DNA from 3 places in the Streptomyces sp. NPDC058796 genome. Region 2 is predicted to be linked to each of the others. Evidence: riboswitches for the same ligand, from Rfam matches in the RefSeq annotation. Region 2 holds a riboswitch; each other region holds the start of a gene.
The links. A riboswitch is a leader RNA that binds a small molecule or an ion and turns the genes downstream of it on or off. The one in region 2 is predicted to bind cyclic di-AMP.

Region 1: another riboswitch for cyclic di-AMP. It lies ahead of ACFW47_RS17885 (M23 family metallopeptidase); the one in region 2 lies ahead of ACFW47_RS12235 (transglycosylase family protein).
Region 3: another riboswitch for cyclic di-AMP. It lies ahead of ACFW47_RS06935 (NlpC/P60 family protein); the one in region 2 lies ahead of ACFW47_RS12235 (transglycosylase family protein).

Annotation. Positions count from the first base shown of each region.
Region 1 is NZ_JBHYOP010000006.1:335,905-340,176, forward strand. It holds gene ACFW47_RS17870 (GNAT family N-acetyltransferase) at 1-349, opposite strand, end outside; gene ACFW47_RS17875 (HPr family phosphocarrier protein) at 550-831, shown strand; gene ACFW47_RS17880 (GntR family transcriptional regulator) at 981-1,676, opposite strand; gene ACFW47_RS17885 (M23 family metallopeptidase) at 1,888-2,652, opposite strand; cyclic di-AMP (ydaO/yuaA leader) riboswitch at 2,665-2,829, opposite strand; gene ACFW47_RS17890 (M16 family metallopeptidase) at 3,021-4,272, opposite strand, start outside.
Region 2 is NZ_JBHYOP010000004.1:83,511-87,782, reverse strand. It holds gene ACFW47_RS12245 (cytochrome P450) at 1-533, shown strand, start outside; gene ACFW47_RS12240 (transglycosylase family protein) at 681-1,754, shown strand; cyclic di-AMP (ydaO/yuaA leader) riboswitch at 1,938-2,104, shown strand; gene ACFW47_RS12235 (transglycosylase family protein) at 2,108-2,830, shown strand; gene eno (phosphopyruvate hydratase) at 3,100-4,272, shown strand, end outside.
Region 3 is NZ_JBHYOP010000002.1:354,619-358,890, forward strand. It holds gene ACFW47_RS06930 (tellurite resistance/C4-dicarboxylate transporter family protein) at 1-723, opposite strand, end outside; gene ACFW47_RS06935 (NlpC/P60 family protein) at 751-1,932, opposite strand; cyclic di-AMP (ydaO/yuaA leader) riboswitch at 1,939-2,120, opposite strand; gene pcrA (DNA helicase PcrA) at 2,352-4,272, shown strand, end outside.

The DNA.
Region 1 (4,272 bases), on a different contig from region 2:
GGAAGGCGACCTCGGCCTCGTCGGCGGGCGCGGTGGCGGGCGCTCCGCCGGCGCCGATCCGGTCGTAGCGTACGGTGGCGATGAACTCGCCGCCGACGGTGGCCGCGAGTCCCACCCGGTCCACAAAGTCGTGGTGCGTGAAGCGGTGGACGTCCTTGGCGGACAGGCGAGGGTACGGCGCGAAGAAGCGGTAGTACTTCGACTCGTCGGAGACCTGCTCGTAGAAGCTGACCAGGCGCTCGGCGTCATCAACGGTGATGGGGCGGACGCGCGCGGTGCCGCCGTCGCGCAGCACCACGTCGGCCTCCCAGTGGGCGGGATACTCGTGCCGGTCCGACGAGGTCTGCATGGGCCCCAGAGTACGGCTCGCGTACGACAACGGCGCGAGGCAGTCTGTGGAGGACGGAAGGTCGGGCCGAGGCCGCGGTCCGACGATCACGCGGGGCGGCGCGCGGTGCCGTCCCGGCACGCTTCACGATGTGGGAAACTGGTCTAGACAAGACTGGTCTAGACAACACGAAATCTTGAACACCTGAAGGGCAGCATCACATGGCTGAGCGCCGCGTCAACGTCGGCTGGGCCGAGGGCCTCCACGCCCGCCCCGCCTCCATCTTCGTCCGAGCCGCCACGGCCACAGGCGTCCCGGTCACGATCGCCAAGGCCGACGGTTCCCCCGTCAACGCGGCCTCCATGCTGGCCGTCCTCGGCCTCGGCGCCCAGGGCGGCGAGGAGATCGTCCTCGCGTCCGACGCCGAGGGCGCGGACGCCGCCCTGGACCGGCTGGCGAAGCTGGTCTCCGAGGGCCTCGAGGAGCTTCCCGAGACCGTCTGACCGACGGAAAGAGGAAGACCGAACGGCCCGCCCGGAGCACCGGGCGGGCCTTTCTCTTCCCATCCAGGGATCGCGCCACCGCTTTTCGAGGACATTCGGAGGCAACGGAAAACGCCTCCGATGAATACCTCTTGTATACGGGCCGCGTGTTAATACCGCGGGCTCGGCGTGTTTACGGCACGTTGCGAATTCCTCACACCCTCGGTCCGCTCGCCCTCGGGGGCGAACCGCAGTCGGTACGCGGGAGCGGACCGCTCGGTGTGCAGTGCCATGAGCGCCCGCGCGCGCTCGCCGTCCCCCCGGGCCACCGCGTCGGTGATCGCGCCGTGCTCCGCCCAGCAGCCCGCCTGATCAGCCGGCGCCGCCACGGAGTACATCCAGGCGATCTTGCGGCGCAACTGGGTCAGCAGGGATGCCAGGGAGGGACTGCCGGCGGCCTGGGCGAGGGTCTCGTGGAACCATCCGTCCAGTGCGCGCAAGTCCTCGCCGTGGCCCTGCCCGGCGCGTTCCTGACCCAGCCTGACCAGCCCGCGCAGGACCTTGAGGTGGGCCTCGGTGCGGCGCCGGGCGGCCCGTGCGGCACCCAGGGGTTCCAGGAGGGCACGGGTCTCCAGCAGGTCGGCGGCCTCCTGTTCGGTGGGTTCCGCGACGCACGCACCCGCGTGCCGCCGGGTCACCACGAAGCCCTCGGCCTCCAGCGTGCGCAGGGCCTCGCGGACGGGGACGCGGGAGACTCCGTAACGGCGGGCGAGGAGTTCCTCGGTGAGGCGGCCGCCGCGCGCGTGGACACCGGCGACGATGTCGTCCCGGATCGCCGTGCACACCGAGTGCGCCGGAATACGCATGCCCGACCTCCGCCTTAATCCCCGTGAGACGTCGACGATTGACGCGTGTTCGGTGACTCTAGGCCAGGCGGGCGGATATTCCGACGCCGGGTCGGATTTCATGGCCATTTTTTGGACAGCGGTCGTGTTCCGCGACCGCACGCGGAAATGGGAAAGGCCCCGGCTCGGGGAGCCGGGGCCTCTCCAGGACCTTGCCGTCAGCGGTCCGTCGTCAGACGTTGACGCCGTGGGAGCGGAGGTAGGCGACGGGGTCGATGTCCGAGCCGTACTCGGCGCCCGTACGGGCCTCGAAGTGCAGGTGCGGTCCCGTGACGTTGCCGGTGGCACCGGAGAGGCCGATCTGCTGGCCGGCGGAGACCGACTGGCCCACCGAGACGCCGATGGACGACAGATGGCCGTACTGCGTGTACGTGCCGTCGTGCATCTTGATCACGACCTGGTTGCCGTACGCCCCGCCCCAGCCGGCCTCGACGACGGTGCCAACGCCGACGGCGTGCACGGTGGTGCCGGTGGAGGCGTGGAAGTCGATGCCGGTGTGGCTGCCGGAGGACCACAGGGAGCTGCCGGCCCGGTAGGCGGTGGAGACGTACGAGGCGGTGATCGGCGACACGAAGGTGTTGAGTCGCTCGCGTTCGGCCTCCCGCGCGGCGCGCTCCTTGGCCTCGCGCGCCTCCTCGGCCGCTTCGGCGGCCCGCTCCCGCGCGGCCTCCTGGGCCGCCTCACGGGCGGCGGCGAGCTGGGCGGCCTGCTCCTGGGCGGCGGCCTGCGCGTCGATCTCGTCGGCTATGGAGTCGCCGATGGAGACGACCGGGGTGATCCCGGTCTGCTCCGCCTCGGACTCGGCGGCGAGCGCCGGTGCGGCGAGGGTGCCGACGACGCCGGTGGTGGCGAGGGCCGCGACTCCCGCCGCGCGGGCGGTGGTGCGGTGCATCCGGCTGGGACGGCGGTGCTTCCCGGTGGCGCGCGTGAACGCCATGTAGAGGCTGGTCCTTTCCTTCCCTCTCGCCTACCGGGTTAGCTGACGGGTTCGGAGGTGGAAGGTCTCCTACGGACCCCCTCGCTGCACGCGCGGGCGTCCGATTCACCCCAGGGACTGCGATGGGTCCCCGGCTCCCCTGGCTCGCGCCGTACGGGGACTCGGCGATGGCTGTCCGGTGCCGCGGGTGCGGCGTACTGCCTGACGAACAGCCCGGAAGACGCTAAGCGCGGTTGCCTTCAATCCTCAAACGCAACAGGCTTTTTGTAGCGCATGCCACAGGGCAGACAGGCTGTCTCTCCCTCAATTCGGACAAACGGTGGCCCTGGTGACACTCGGGTCACCAGGGCCACCACGCGCGCGCGGCGCTACTCGGCCGACACCACGGTGACTTCACCGATGCCGAGGGCCTCGACGGGCGCCTTGATCTGCGCGGCGTCGCCGACGAGCACCGTCACCAGGCGGTCCACCGGGAAGGCGTTCACGACCGCCGCCGTGGCCTCCACGGTGCCGGTGGCGGCGAGTTGGCGGTAGAGCGCGGCCTGGTAGTCGTCGGGCAGGTGCTGCTCGACCTGGTCGGCCAGCGTGCTCGCCACGGCCGCCGCCGTCTCGTACTTCAGCGGCGCCACACCCACCAGGTTCTGCACGGCGACGTCGCGTTCGGCGTCGGTGAGTCCGCCTTCCGCGAGCGTGCGCAGCACCGTCCACAGGTCCTGCAGCGCGGGGCCGGTGTTGGGGGTGTCGACGGATCCGCTGATGGCGAGCATGGCGGCACCGGTGCCGTCGGGCGCGGAGAGCAGGACCTGCCCGAACGCCCGCACGCCGTAGGTGTAGCCCTTCTCCTCGCGCAGCACGCGGTCCAGGCGGGAGGTGAGGGTGCCGCCGAGGCAGTAGGTGCCGAGCACCTGCGCGGGCCAGACCCGGTCGTGCCGGTCGGCACCGGTGCGGCCGATCAGCAGCTGCGTCTGGACGGCGCCGGGACGGTCCACGATGACGACCCGGCCCCGGTCGTCGGCGGTCACCGGGGGCACGGGGCGCGGTTCGGCGGCGGAACCGGTCCACCCGCCCAGGGTGTCGCCGAGCAGCGCGCCGAGGTCGATGCCGGTGAGGTCGCCGACGACCACCGCGGTGGCCGTGGCGGGACGCACGTGCTTCTCGTAGAAGGCCCGTACGGCGGCGGAGTCGACGTTCGCCACCGTTTCCTCGGTGCCCTGGCGCGGGCGCGACACGCGCGAGCCGGCCGGGAACAGCTCCTTGGAGAGTTCCTTGGCCGCGCGGCGGGCCGGGTTGGCCAGCTCGTGCGGGATCTCGTCGAGCCGGTTGCGGACCAGGCGTTCGACCTCACCGTCCGCGAACGCGGGCGCCCTGAGGGCGTCGGCGAGCAGGCCGAGCGCCTTGGCGAGGCGCGAGGCGGGCACCTCCAGGCTCAGCCGGACGCCGGGGTGGTCGGCGTGGGCGTCGAGGGTGGCGCCGCAACGCTCCAGCTCGGCGGCGAACTCCTCGGCGGAGTGCTTGTCGGTGCCCTCCGAGAAGGCGCGCGCCATGATGGTGGCGACGCCGTCGAGTCCGGCGGGCTCGGCGTCCAGGGGCGCGTCGAGGAGCACCTCCACGGCGACGACC
Region 2 (4,272 bases):
CCGTCAACCTGATCGGCAACGGCACGTACGCCCTGCTCACCCACCCCGAGCAGCGGGACCGCCTGCAGAGGTCCCTCGCCGCCGGCGAGCGTGCGCTGCTGGAGACCGGCGTCGAGGAACTCCTGCGCTACGACGGCCCGGTGGAGATGGCCACCTGGCGCTTCGCCACCCGGCCTCTCTCCCTCGGCGGGCAGGACATCGCGCCCGGCGACCCCGTCCTCGTCGTCCTGGCCGCCGCCGACCGGGACCCGGAGCGCTTCACGGACCCGGACACCCTCGACCTCGCCCGCCGGGACAGCCAGCACCTGGGGTACGGCCACGGCATCCACTACTGCCTCGGGGCCCCGCTCGCCCGGCTGGAGGGACAGACCGCGCTCGCCACGCTCCTCACCCGCCTCCCGGACCTCCGGCTCGCCGCGGAGCCGGAGGAACTGCGCTGGCGCGGCGGGCTCATCATGCGAGGTCTGCGCACCTTGCCCGTGTCCTTCACACCCGTTGCAACATCGGCGGGTCATGGTCCGCCCCCGAAGTAAAAGTGACACGCGCTCAACTTTGTGATCTTCACGTGATCTGCGCGGCATGAACTTGTGACAAGCGATCATCTGCCTATACGTTCACGGATCAACGTGGCCTGAGCATTACCGCCGCGCGGTCCCCGCTGTCTCGTGAAAGGTCGTCGCATGCTCTCCGGGAACGGTCGTCACCGTCGCCCCCGCCAGGCCCCCGCCCTGGTCGTCGCCGCCGGAGTGACCGGCTCCGCCATCGCGATCCCCCTCCTCGGCGCCACCGGCGCCCACGCGGCCGACGGCGCGAACTGGGACCGGGTCGCCGAGTGCGAGACCGGCGGAGCCTGGAGCCAGAACAGCGGCAACGGGTACTACGGCGGCCTCCAGATCTCCCAGGAGGCCTGGGAGCGGTACGGCGGCCTCGAGTACGCGCGGAGCGCCGACCAGGCCAGCCGCTCCCAGCAGATAAGAATCGCCGAGAAGATACACGCGGACCAGGGCATCGCCGCCTGGCCGACCTGTGGTCTGCTCGCGGGACTGGGCAACGACTCGGGGATCGTGGACGGCGCCACGGGTTCGGCCGGGGACGGCTCGCCGGGGACCGCGGACCCCTCGCAGGCGCCCACCGCTCCGGAGACGAGTGACCCGTCCGGCACGGCCGACCCGTCCGGGTCTACGGGCACGTCCGGCTCGACGGCTTCGGGCGAGGCGTCCGACCCGGCCGCCGGGGCGTCGCCTTCGTCGTCTCCTTCGCCGACTTCTGACCCTTCGTCGACCGATGAGGGCGAAACGCCCAAGACGGGCGCATCGGCCGAATCCGGCTCGGCGGCAAGTGCCGACCCGCAGGAATCCGGCAGCTCGTCCACCGGTACCACCAAGACCGATGAAACGGACAAGGTGGGGCAGAGTGACGGTTCTTCGGCGGCCGCCGGTGGTGGGGAGTCGGGTGCGGGGCGGCACCGTGGTGACAGTGCCGACGAGAGCGCGACGAGCGGCCGCGCGGACGACCGTGCGGACGCCTCTTCGGGCCGGCACGCCTCGCGCGGTGAGGGTGAGGCCCGGGAGGCCGTGGACGGCTCGTACACGGTCCGTTCCGGCGACAGTCTCTGGGGCATCGCCGACTCCCTTGAGCTCGACGGCGGGTGGCGTTCGCTCTACGCCGGCAACAAGGACGTCGTCGGGTCCGACCCGGACCACATCCTGCCCGGTCAGACGCTCACGGTCACGGGCGAATCGGGCGAAAAGTAGGGGGAGTTCACGTCACGGTTAGAGGCTGTATGTCCGTTTTGGATCTCGTGAGAGATAGGTCTCAGAAGCCGTGATCGTCTTTGAAAAACCGCGGAGCGCGTGTCTACGGTCATGACCGCTCGCCACCGCGGGCCCCGGCTGCCGCAACGCCGAATCCTGCCAGCGGCCGTACGGGAACAGTCGTCGCTTCGAGCGCCGCAGGCAGGAGCGGGGGACCCAAGGTAGGTGCCGCACCGGGCAGTTGAGCCGGAGCGGCTAGGGGTGAAGCCGAGTTCCGCGAGGAACCCGGCCGGGCAACTCAACCGGCCCGAACCCGACAGCTCACCTCGCAGGCGTCGGTGAGGGGATCAACCATGCTGTTTTCCGGCAAGGGCAAGCACCGCCGCCCGTCCAAGGCCACCCGTATCGTCGCCGTCGCCGGTGTCACCGGTGCCGCCGTCGCCGCCCCGCTGATGGCGGCCGGCAACGCCTCCGCCGCCACCGCGTCCGAGTGGGACGCCGTCGCGCAGTGCGAGTCCGGCGGCAACTGGTCCATCAACACGGGCAACGGTTACTACGGCGGCCTGCAGTTCTCCGCCTCCACCTGGGCCGGCTACGGCGGCACGCAGTACGCCGCGACCGCCGACCAGGCGACCAAGGCGCAGCAGATCGAGATCGCCGAGAAGGTGCTCGCGGGCCAGGGCAAGGGTGCCTGGCCGGTCTGCGGCACCGGCCTGTCGAACGCCGCGTACACCGGCGGCGGCTCCGAGAGCCAGGACAGCGGCTCCTCGCAGAGCCAGGACAGCGGCTCCACCGCCGAGCGCTCCACCGAGCAGAAGGCCTCCCGCTCCGACGAGCGCCCGGCCGCCGAGCCGAAGGCCGAGAAGCCCGCCGAGAAGAAGACCGTCACCACCCCGACCGGCAAGAAGGTCGAGAAGGGCGACGGCGAGTACAAGGTCGTCAAGGGTGACACCCTCAGCTCGATCGCCGAGGAGCACGACGTCGAGGGCGGCTGGGCGAAGCTGTTCAAGCTGAACGACGACATCGTCGACGACGCCGACCTGATCTACCCGGGCCAGCAGCTGCACCTGAAGTAAGCGGCGGCCCCCTGCTCCCGCCCCGGTGCGTGTTCCCCCGTACGCACCGGGGCGGGTTTTTCACGCCCCGGATCCGTCCGCGATTGCGAACGGGTTTTCGGAAACGTCTTTGTTCCGTTCGGAAACAATTTACTCTCGGTTCTGTCCAGCGGGTGGGCGATCGGCTGGCCGATCGCCCGGAGCCGGTTAGGCTCGGTCCCGCAGAGCCGCCGCGGTCCTCGGACCCGCGCGCGTCACACCGAAGCGTCACATTGAAGAAGGAGATGCTCGTGCCGTCCATCGACGTCGTCGTAGCCCGGGAAATCCTGGACTCCCGAGGCAACCCCACGGTCGAGGTCGAGGTCGGCCTCGACGACGGCAGCACGGGTCGTGCCGCCGTTCCCTCCGGTGCCTCCACCGGCGCCTTCGAGGCCATCGAACTCCGTGACGGCGATGCGGGCCGTTACCTGGGCAAGGGCGTCGAGAAGGCCGTCCTCGCCGTCATCGAGCAGATCGGCCCGGAGCTGGTCGGCTACGACGCCACCGAGCAGCGCCTGATCGACCAGGCCATGTTCGACCTGGACGCCACCGACAACAAGGGCTCGCTGGGCGCCAACGCCATCCTCGGCGTCTCCCTCGCCGTCGCCCACGCCGCCTCCGAGGCGTCCGACCTCCCGCTCTTCCGCTACCTGGGCGGTCCCAACGCGCACCTGCTGCCGGTGCCGATGATGAACATCCTGAACGGCGGCTCGCACGCCGACTCCAACGTGGACATCCAGGAGTTCATGATCGCGCCGATCGGCGCGGAGTCCTTCTCCGAGGCCCTGCGCTGGGGTGCCGAGGTCTACCACACCCTGAAGAAGGTCCTGAAGAGCAAGGGCCTGGCCACCGGCCTCGGCGACGAGGGCGGCTTCGCCCCGAACCTCGGCTCCAACCGCGAGGCCCTCGACCTCATCCTCGAGGCGATCAAGGAGGCCGGCTACACCCCCGGCGAGCAGATCGCCCTCGCGCTCGACGTGGCCGCCTCCGAGTTCTACAAGGACGGCGCCTACACCTTCGAGGGCAAGACGCGCTCGGCCGCCGAGATGACCGAGTACTACGCCGAGCTGGTCGACGCGTACCCGCTGGTCTCCATCGAGGACCCGCTGTTCGAGGACGACTGGGAGGGCTGGAAGACCATCACCGAAAAGCTCGGTGACAAGGTCCAGCTCGTCGGCGACGACCTGTTCGTCACCAACCCGGAGCGCCTGGCCCGCGGCATCGACGAGAACGCCGCCAACGCGCTCCTCGTCAAGGTCAACCAGATCGGTTCGCTGACCGAGACCCTGGACGCCGTGGAGCTGGCCCAGCGCAACGGCTTCAAGTGCATGATGTCCCACCGCTCCGGCGAGACCGAGGACGTCACCATCGCCGACCTGGCCGTCGCCACCAACTGCGGCCAGATCAAGACCGGCGCCCCGGCC
Region 3 (4,272 bases), on a different contig from region 2:
GGTCACGTCGTGCAGCACGGCCTGGTCGTCCGCGTTCCACAGGTACATGCCCGTCCCGGCCGCGGCGAGCAGCTTGGCGCCGGCCAGTGCCGAGATGGCGAGCGCGCCGCCCGCCACCCAGTGGTCCCCGGAGCCCCGGGCCACCTGCCGGAGATCGAAGCGGAACAGCGCGATCAGGTAGAGCACGATGCCCAGCCAGAACGGCACCAGGGACGCGTGCGCGAGCCACGGCGTCGTCGTCGCCGCGGCGAGCGTGGCGCCGAGCACGGCGAGACCCTCCGTGGCCACGCAGCCCAGGAACACCGCCCCGGGCATCCGGCGCCCCCAGTGCTGTACGACCAGGAAGAGCAGTCCCGGCCACAGCAGTGCCGCCAGCGCCAGCAGCGCCGCCGCCAGGGGCGTCCAGCCGAGCAGCGAGAAGCGGGTGCCGAGCACGGTCGTGGCGGCGACGGCGGTGAGCGCACCCGGCGTCCCCGCCCGTGTCACCCACTGCGCACGCTCGACCAGCAGCAGGTAGACGAAGTTCGCCGCGAGGGTCAGCCAGGCGGCACAGGCCAGGACCAGGGCAATCCGGGACAGGATCTCGTGGCCGGTGAGGTGCAGGCCGACCGACAGGATGCCGGTCGCCATCACCGCGGCACCGGCCGCCGGCGGGCGCTGCGCCCACCAGGCGCGCAGAGGGTAGGGGGAGGCAGGGGAGGCGGGAGAGGCGCCGGACGACATGCCCCCGATGCTAGAGAGCCTCGCGGGTCAGGCCGGTCGCACCACGCTGTGGATCGACCCCTCGCCGTCGTAGTAGACCGACTCCTCGCGGACGTACGCACCCGGCTTCGGGGCGTGGATCATCATGCCGTTGCCGATGTAGAGGCCGACGTGGCTGAGGTCGTCGTAGAAGAAGACCAGGTCACCGGGTTGTGCCTGGGAGACGGGGACGGTCGTGCCGGCGTCCACCTGGTCGTAGGTGGTGCGCGGCAGGGTCACGCCCGCGGCCTTCCAGGCGGCCTGGGTCAGGCCCGAGCAGTCGTAGGAGCCGGGGCCGGTGGCGCCCCAGACGTACGGCTTGCCGATCTGGGCGCGGGCGAAGGCGAGTGCCTTCTCCGCCTTGGTGCCGTAGGAGGCGTCCGGTGCGGAGGGCTCGGTCGTGCCGGTGCCTGAGGAGGTGCCGCCGGACCCGCTCTCCTGCGCCTCCGCCTGTTCCCGTGCCCGCTGCTGCCGCTCCCGTTCCTCCGCCTGCTGCTTCGCGAGTTCGGCGGCCTTGCGGGCGGCCTCCTCCTGCTTCTTCTTCTCGATCGCCGCGAGCCGGGCCTTCTCCTCGGCGGTCAGCTCCGACAGCAGTTCGCGGGCGGTGGCGAGCTTCTTCTGGACGGTGGCCTTCGCCGTCTTCAGGTCGTTCTGCGAATCGGTGAGCGTCTTGAGGCTCTCGGTGGCCTCACGGCGCTTCTTCATCGTCTCGGACTGCTGCGTGACGTAGTCGTCGACCGCGTCCTTCTGGCGGCCGGTGAGCCGGCTCATCAGCTGGTTCTGGTCGAAGTAGTCCTGCGGCGAGTCCGCGAGCAGGAACGTCGCGGTCTGCGGGACCGCGGCGCCCGTACGGTACTGGGCGGAGGCGAAGGACCCCAGCTCCTCGCGTGCCTCGTTGAGCTTCTGGGTGCGCTGGGCGACGTCGTCGAGGAGGTCGTCGACGCGCTTGCGCTGCTTGGCGGTCTTCTCCTTGGCCGCGTTGTACTTCTCGGTCGCCGAACCCGCCTGACGGTAGAGGTCGTCGACCTTCTTCTCGACCTCTTCGAGGCTCGGTCTGCCGTCGTCCGACGGCGTGGCGTTGGCCGACTGGGACAGCAGGGCCACGGAGGTGAGGGCCGCCGTGGCGAGGGCGGGGGTCCGTATGCCTGCGACGCGCGTACCCGTGGGGCGCGGCTTGCGGTGCGACGCCAAGGAGGCGACTCCTTCCAAAGATCCGCCTACCGGGTTAGCTGTCGGGTTCGGGCGGAGTGGTTCCGGAAGGGTTGCCCTACGGCGTGCGCCCCGGCGAGGGCGGTGTGCGCCGATTCACCCCAAGGTTCTCGGTTGGGTCCCCGGCTCCGGGCGCCGTGCGGGCACGCCGGACTCGGCGGAGGCCGCGCGGCCCGGCGAGGTTCGCCGGAGGGGGTCGTGCGGCCTGCCCGCACCGTAGCCAACTCGTGTGGCGGCTGTGAAGGTTGGTGGGTGATATGCCCGATACATTTTCGTGACCTTCGGTGGGAGGATCACTCCAGGTGTGCCGTTCGGTCGCGGGGCGTGTCCGGTGCGGGGGCCACGGCCATTTTCCGGGGCGGGAACCGGTTGTCGGTGGGGCGCCCTAGACTCGGAGAGCGATGAGCAGCCTCTTTGACGACAGCTTCCTGGCGAGCCTCCAGACCCCCCGCGGTCACGAGGAAGAACCTCCGCCGCCGCCCGAGGACGATCACGGACCGGAGCCGGTCCCGCACGATCTGTTCGGCGGGAAGTTCGACGTGCCTCCGGACCGGGACCAGCACTACCGGGACGGCGCCCCCCGCCCCGCCCTGGACCCGGCCGCGCTCCTGGAGGGGCTGAACGAGAACCAGCGCGCCGCCGTCGTCCACTCCGGTTCCCCGCTGCTCATCGTGGCCGGTGCAGGCTCCGGCAAGACGCGCGTGCTCACCCATCGCATCGCCCACCTGCTGGCCGACCGCGGCGTCCACCCCGGCCAGATCCTCGCGATCACCTTCACCAACAAGGCCGCCGGTGAGATGAAGGAGCGCGTCGAGCAGCTCGTCGGCCCGCGGGCGAACGCGATGTGGGTGATGACGTTCCACAGCGCCTGCGTCCGCATTCTGCGCCGCGAGTCGAAGCGGCTCGGCTTCACGTCGTCCTTCTCGATCTACGACGCCGCCGACTCCAAGCGTCTGATGGCCCTGGTCTGCCGCGACCTCGACCTGGACCCCAAGCGCTTCCCGCCCAAGTCCTTCAGCGCCAAGATCTCGAACCTGAAGAACGAGCTGATCGACGAGGAGGACTTCGCCGCCCAGGCCGCCGACGGCTTCGAGAAGACGCTCGCGCAGGCCTACGCCATGTACCAGTCGCGGCTGCGCGAGGCCAACGCCCTCGACTTCGACGACCTGATCATGACGACGGTCAACCTGCTGCGCGCCTTCCCGGACGTCGCCGAGCACTACCGCCGCCGCTTCCGGCACGTCCTGGTCGACGAGTACCAGGACACCAACCACGCCCAGTACGCCCTGGTGCGCGAGCTGGTCGGTACGCCTGCCGAACACCCCGTCGACGTGCCGCCCGAGGCCGAGGTCCCGCCCGCCGAGCTCTGCGTGGTGGGCGACGCCGACCAGTCGATCTACGCTTTCCGCGGCGCCACCATCCGCAACATCCTCCAGTTCGAGGAGGACTACCCGGACGCGACCACGATCCTCCTGGAGCAGAACTACCGCTCCACCCAGACCATCCTCAGCGCCGCCAACGCGGTCATCGAGCGCAACGAGTCCCGCCGCCCCAAGAACCTCTGGACCAACCAGGGCGCCGGCTCGCAGATCACCGGGTACGTCGCCGACACCGAGCACGACGAGGCCCAGTTCGTCGCCGACGAGATAGACCGCCTCACGGACGCGGGCGAGGCCAAGGCCGGCGACGTCGCCGTCTTCTACCGCACCAACGCGCAGTCCCGCGTCTTCGAAGAGGTCTTCATCCGCGTCGGCCTGCCCTACAAGGTCGTCGGCGGCGTCCGCTTCTACGAGCGCAAGGAGGTCCGGGACGTCCTGGCCTACCTGCGGGTGCTGGCCAACCCGGAGGACTCGGTGCCGCTGCGCCGCATCCTCAACGTCCCCAAGCGCGGCATCGGCGACCGCGCCGAGGCGATGATCGACGCCCTCGCCCAGCGCGAGAAGATCAGCTTCCCGCAGGCGCTCAGGCGCGTCGACGAGGCGTACGGCATGGCCGCGCGCTCCGCGAACGCCGTCAAGCGGTTCAACACCCTCATGGAGGATCTCCGCACCGTCGTCGAGTCCGGCGCCGGACCGGCGACCGTGCTGGAGGCGGTCCTCGAGCGCACCGGCTACCTCGCCGAGCTGCAGGCCTCCACGGACCCGCAGGACGAGACCCGCATCGAGAACCTCCAGGAACTCGCGGCGGTCGCCCTGGAGTTCGAGCAGGAGCAGGGAGAGGGCGAGGAGACCGGCACCCTGGCGGACTTCCTGGAGAAGGTCGCCCTCGTCGCTGACTCCGACCAGATCCCCGACGAGGAGGACGGCGACGGCGTCGTCACCC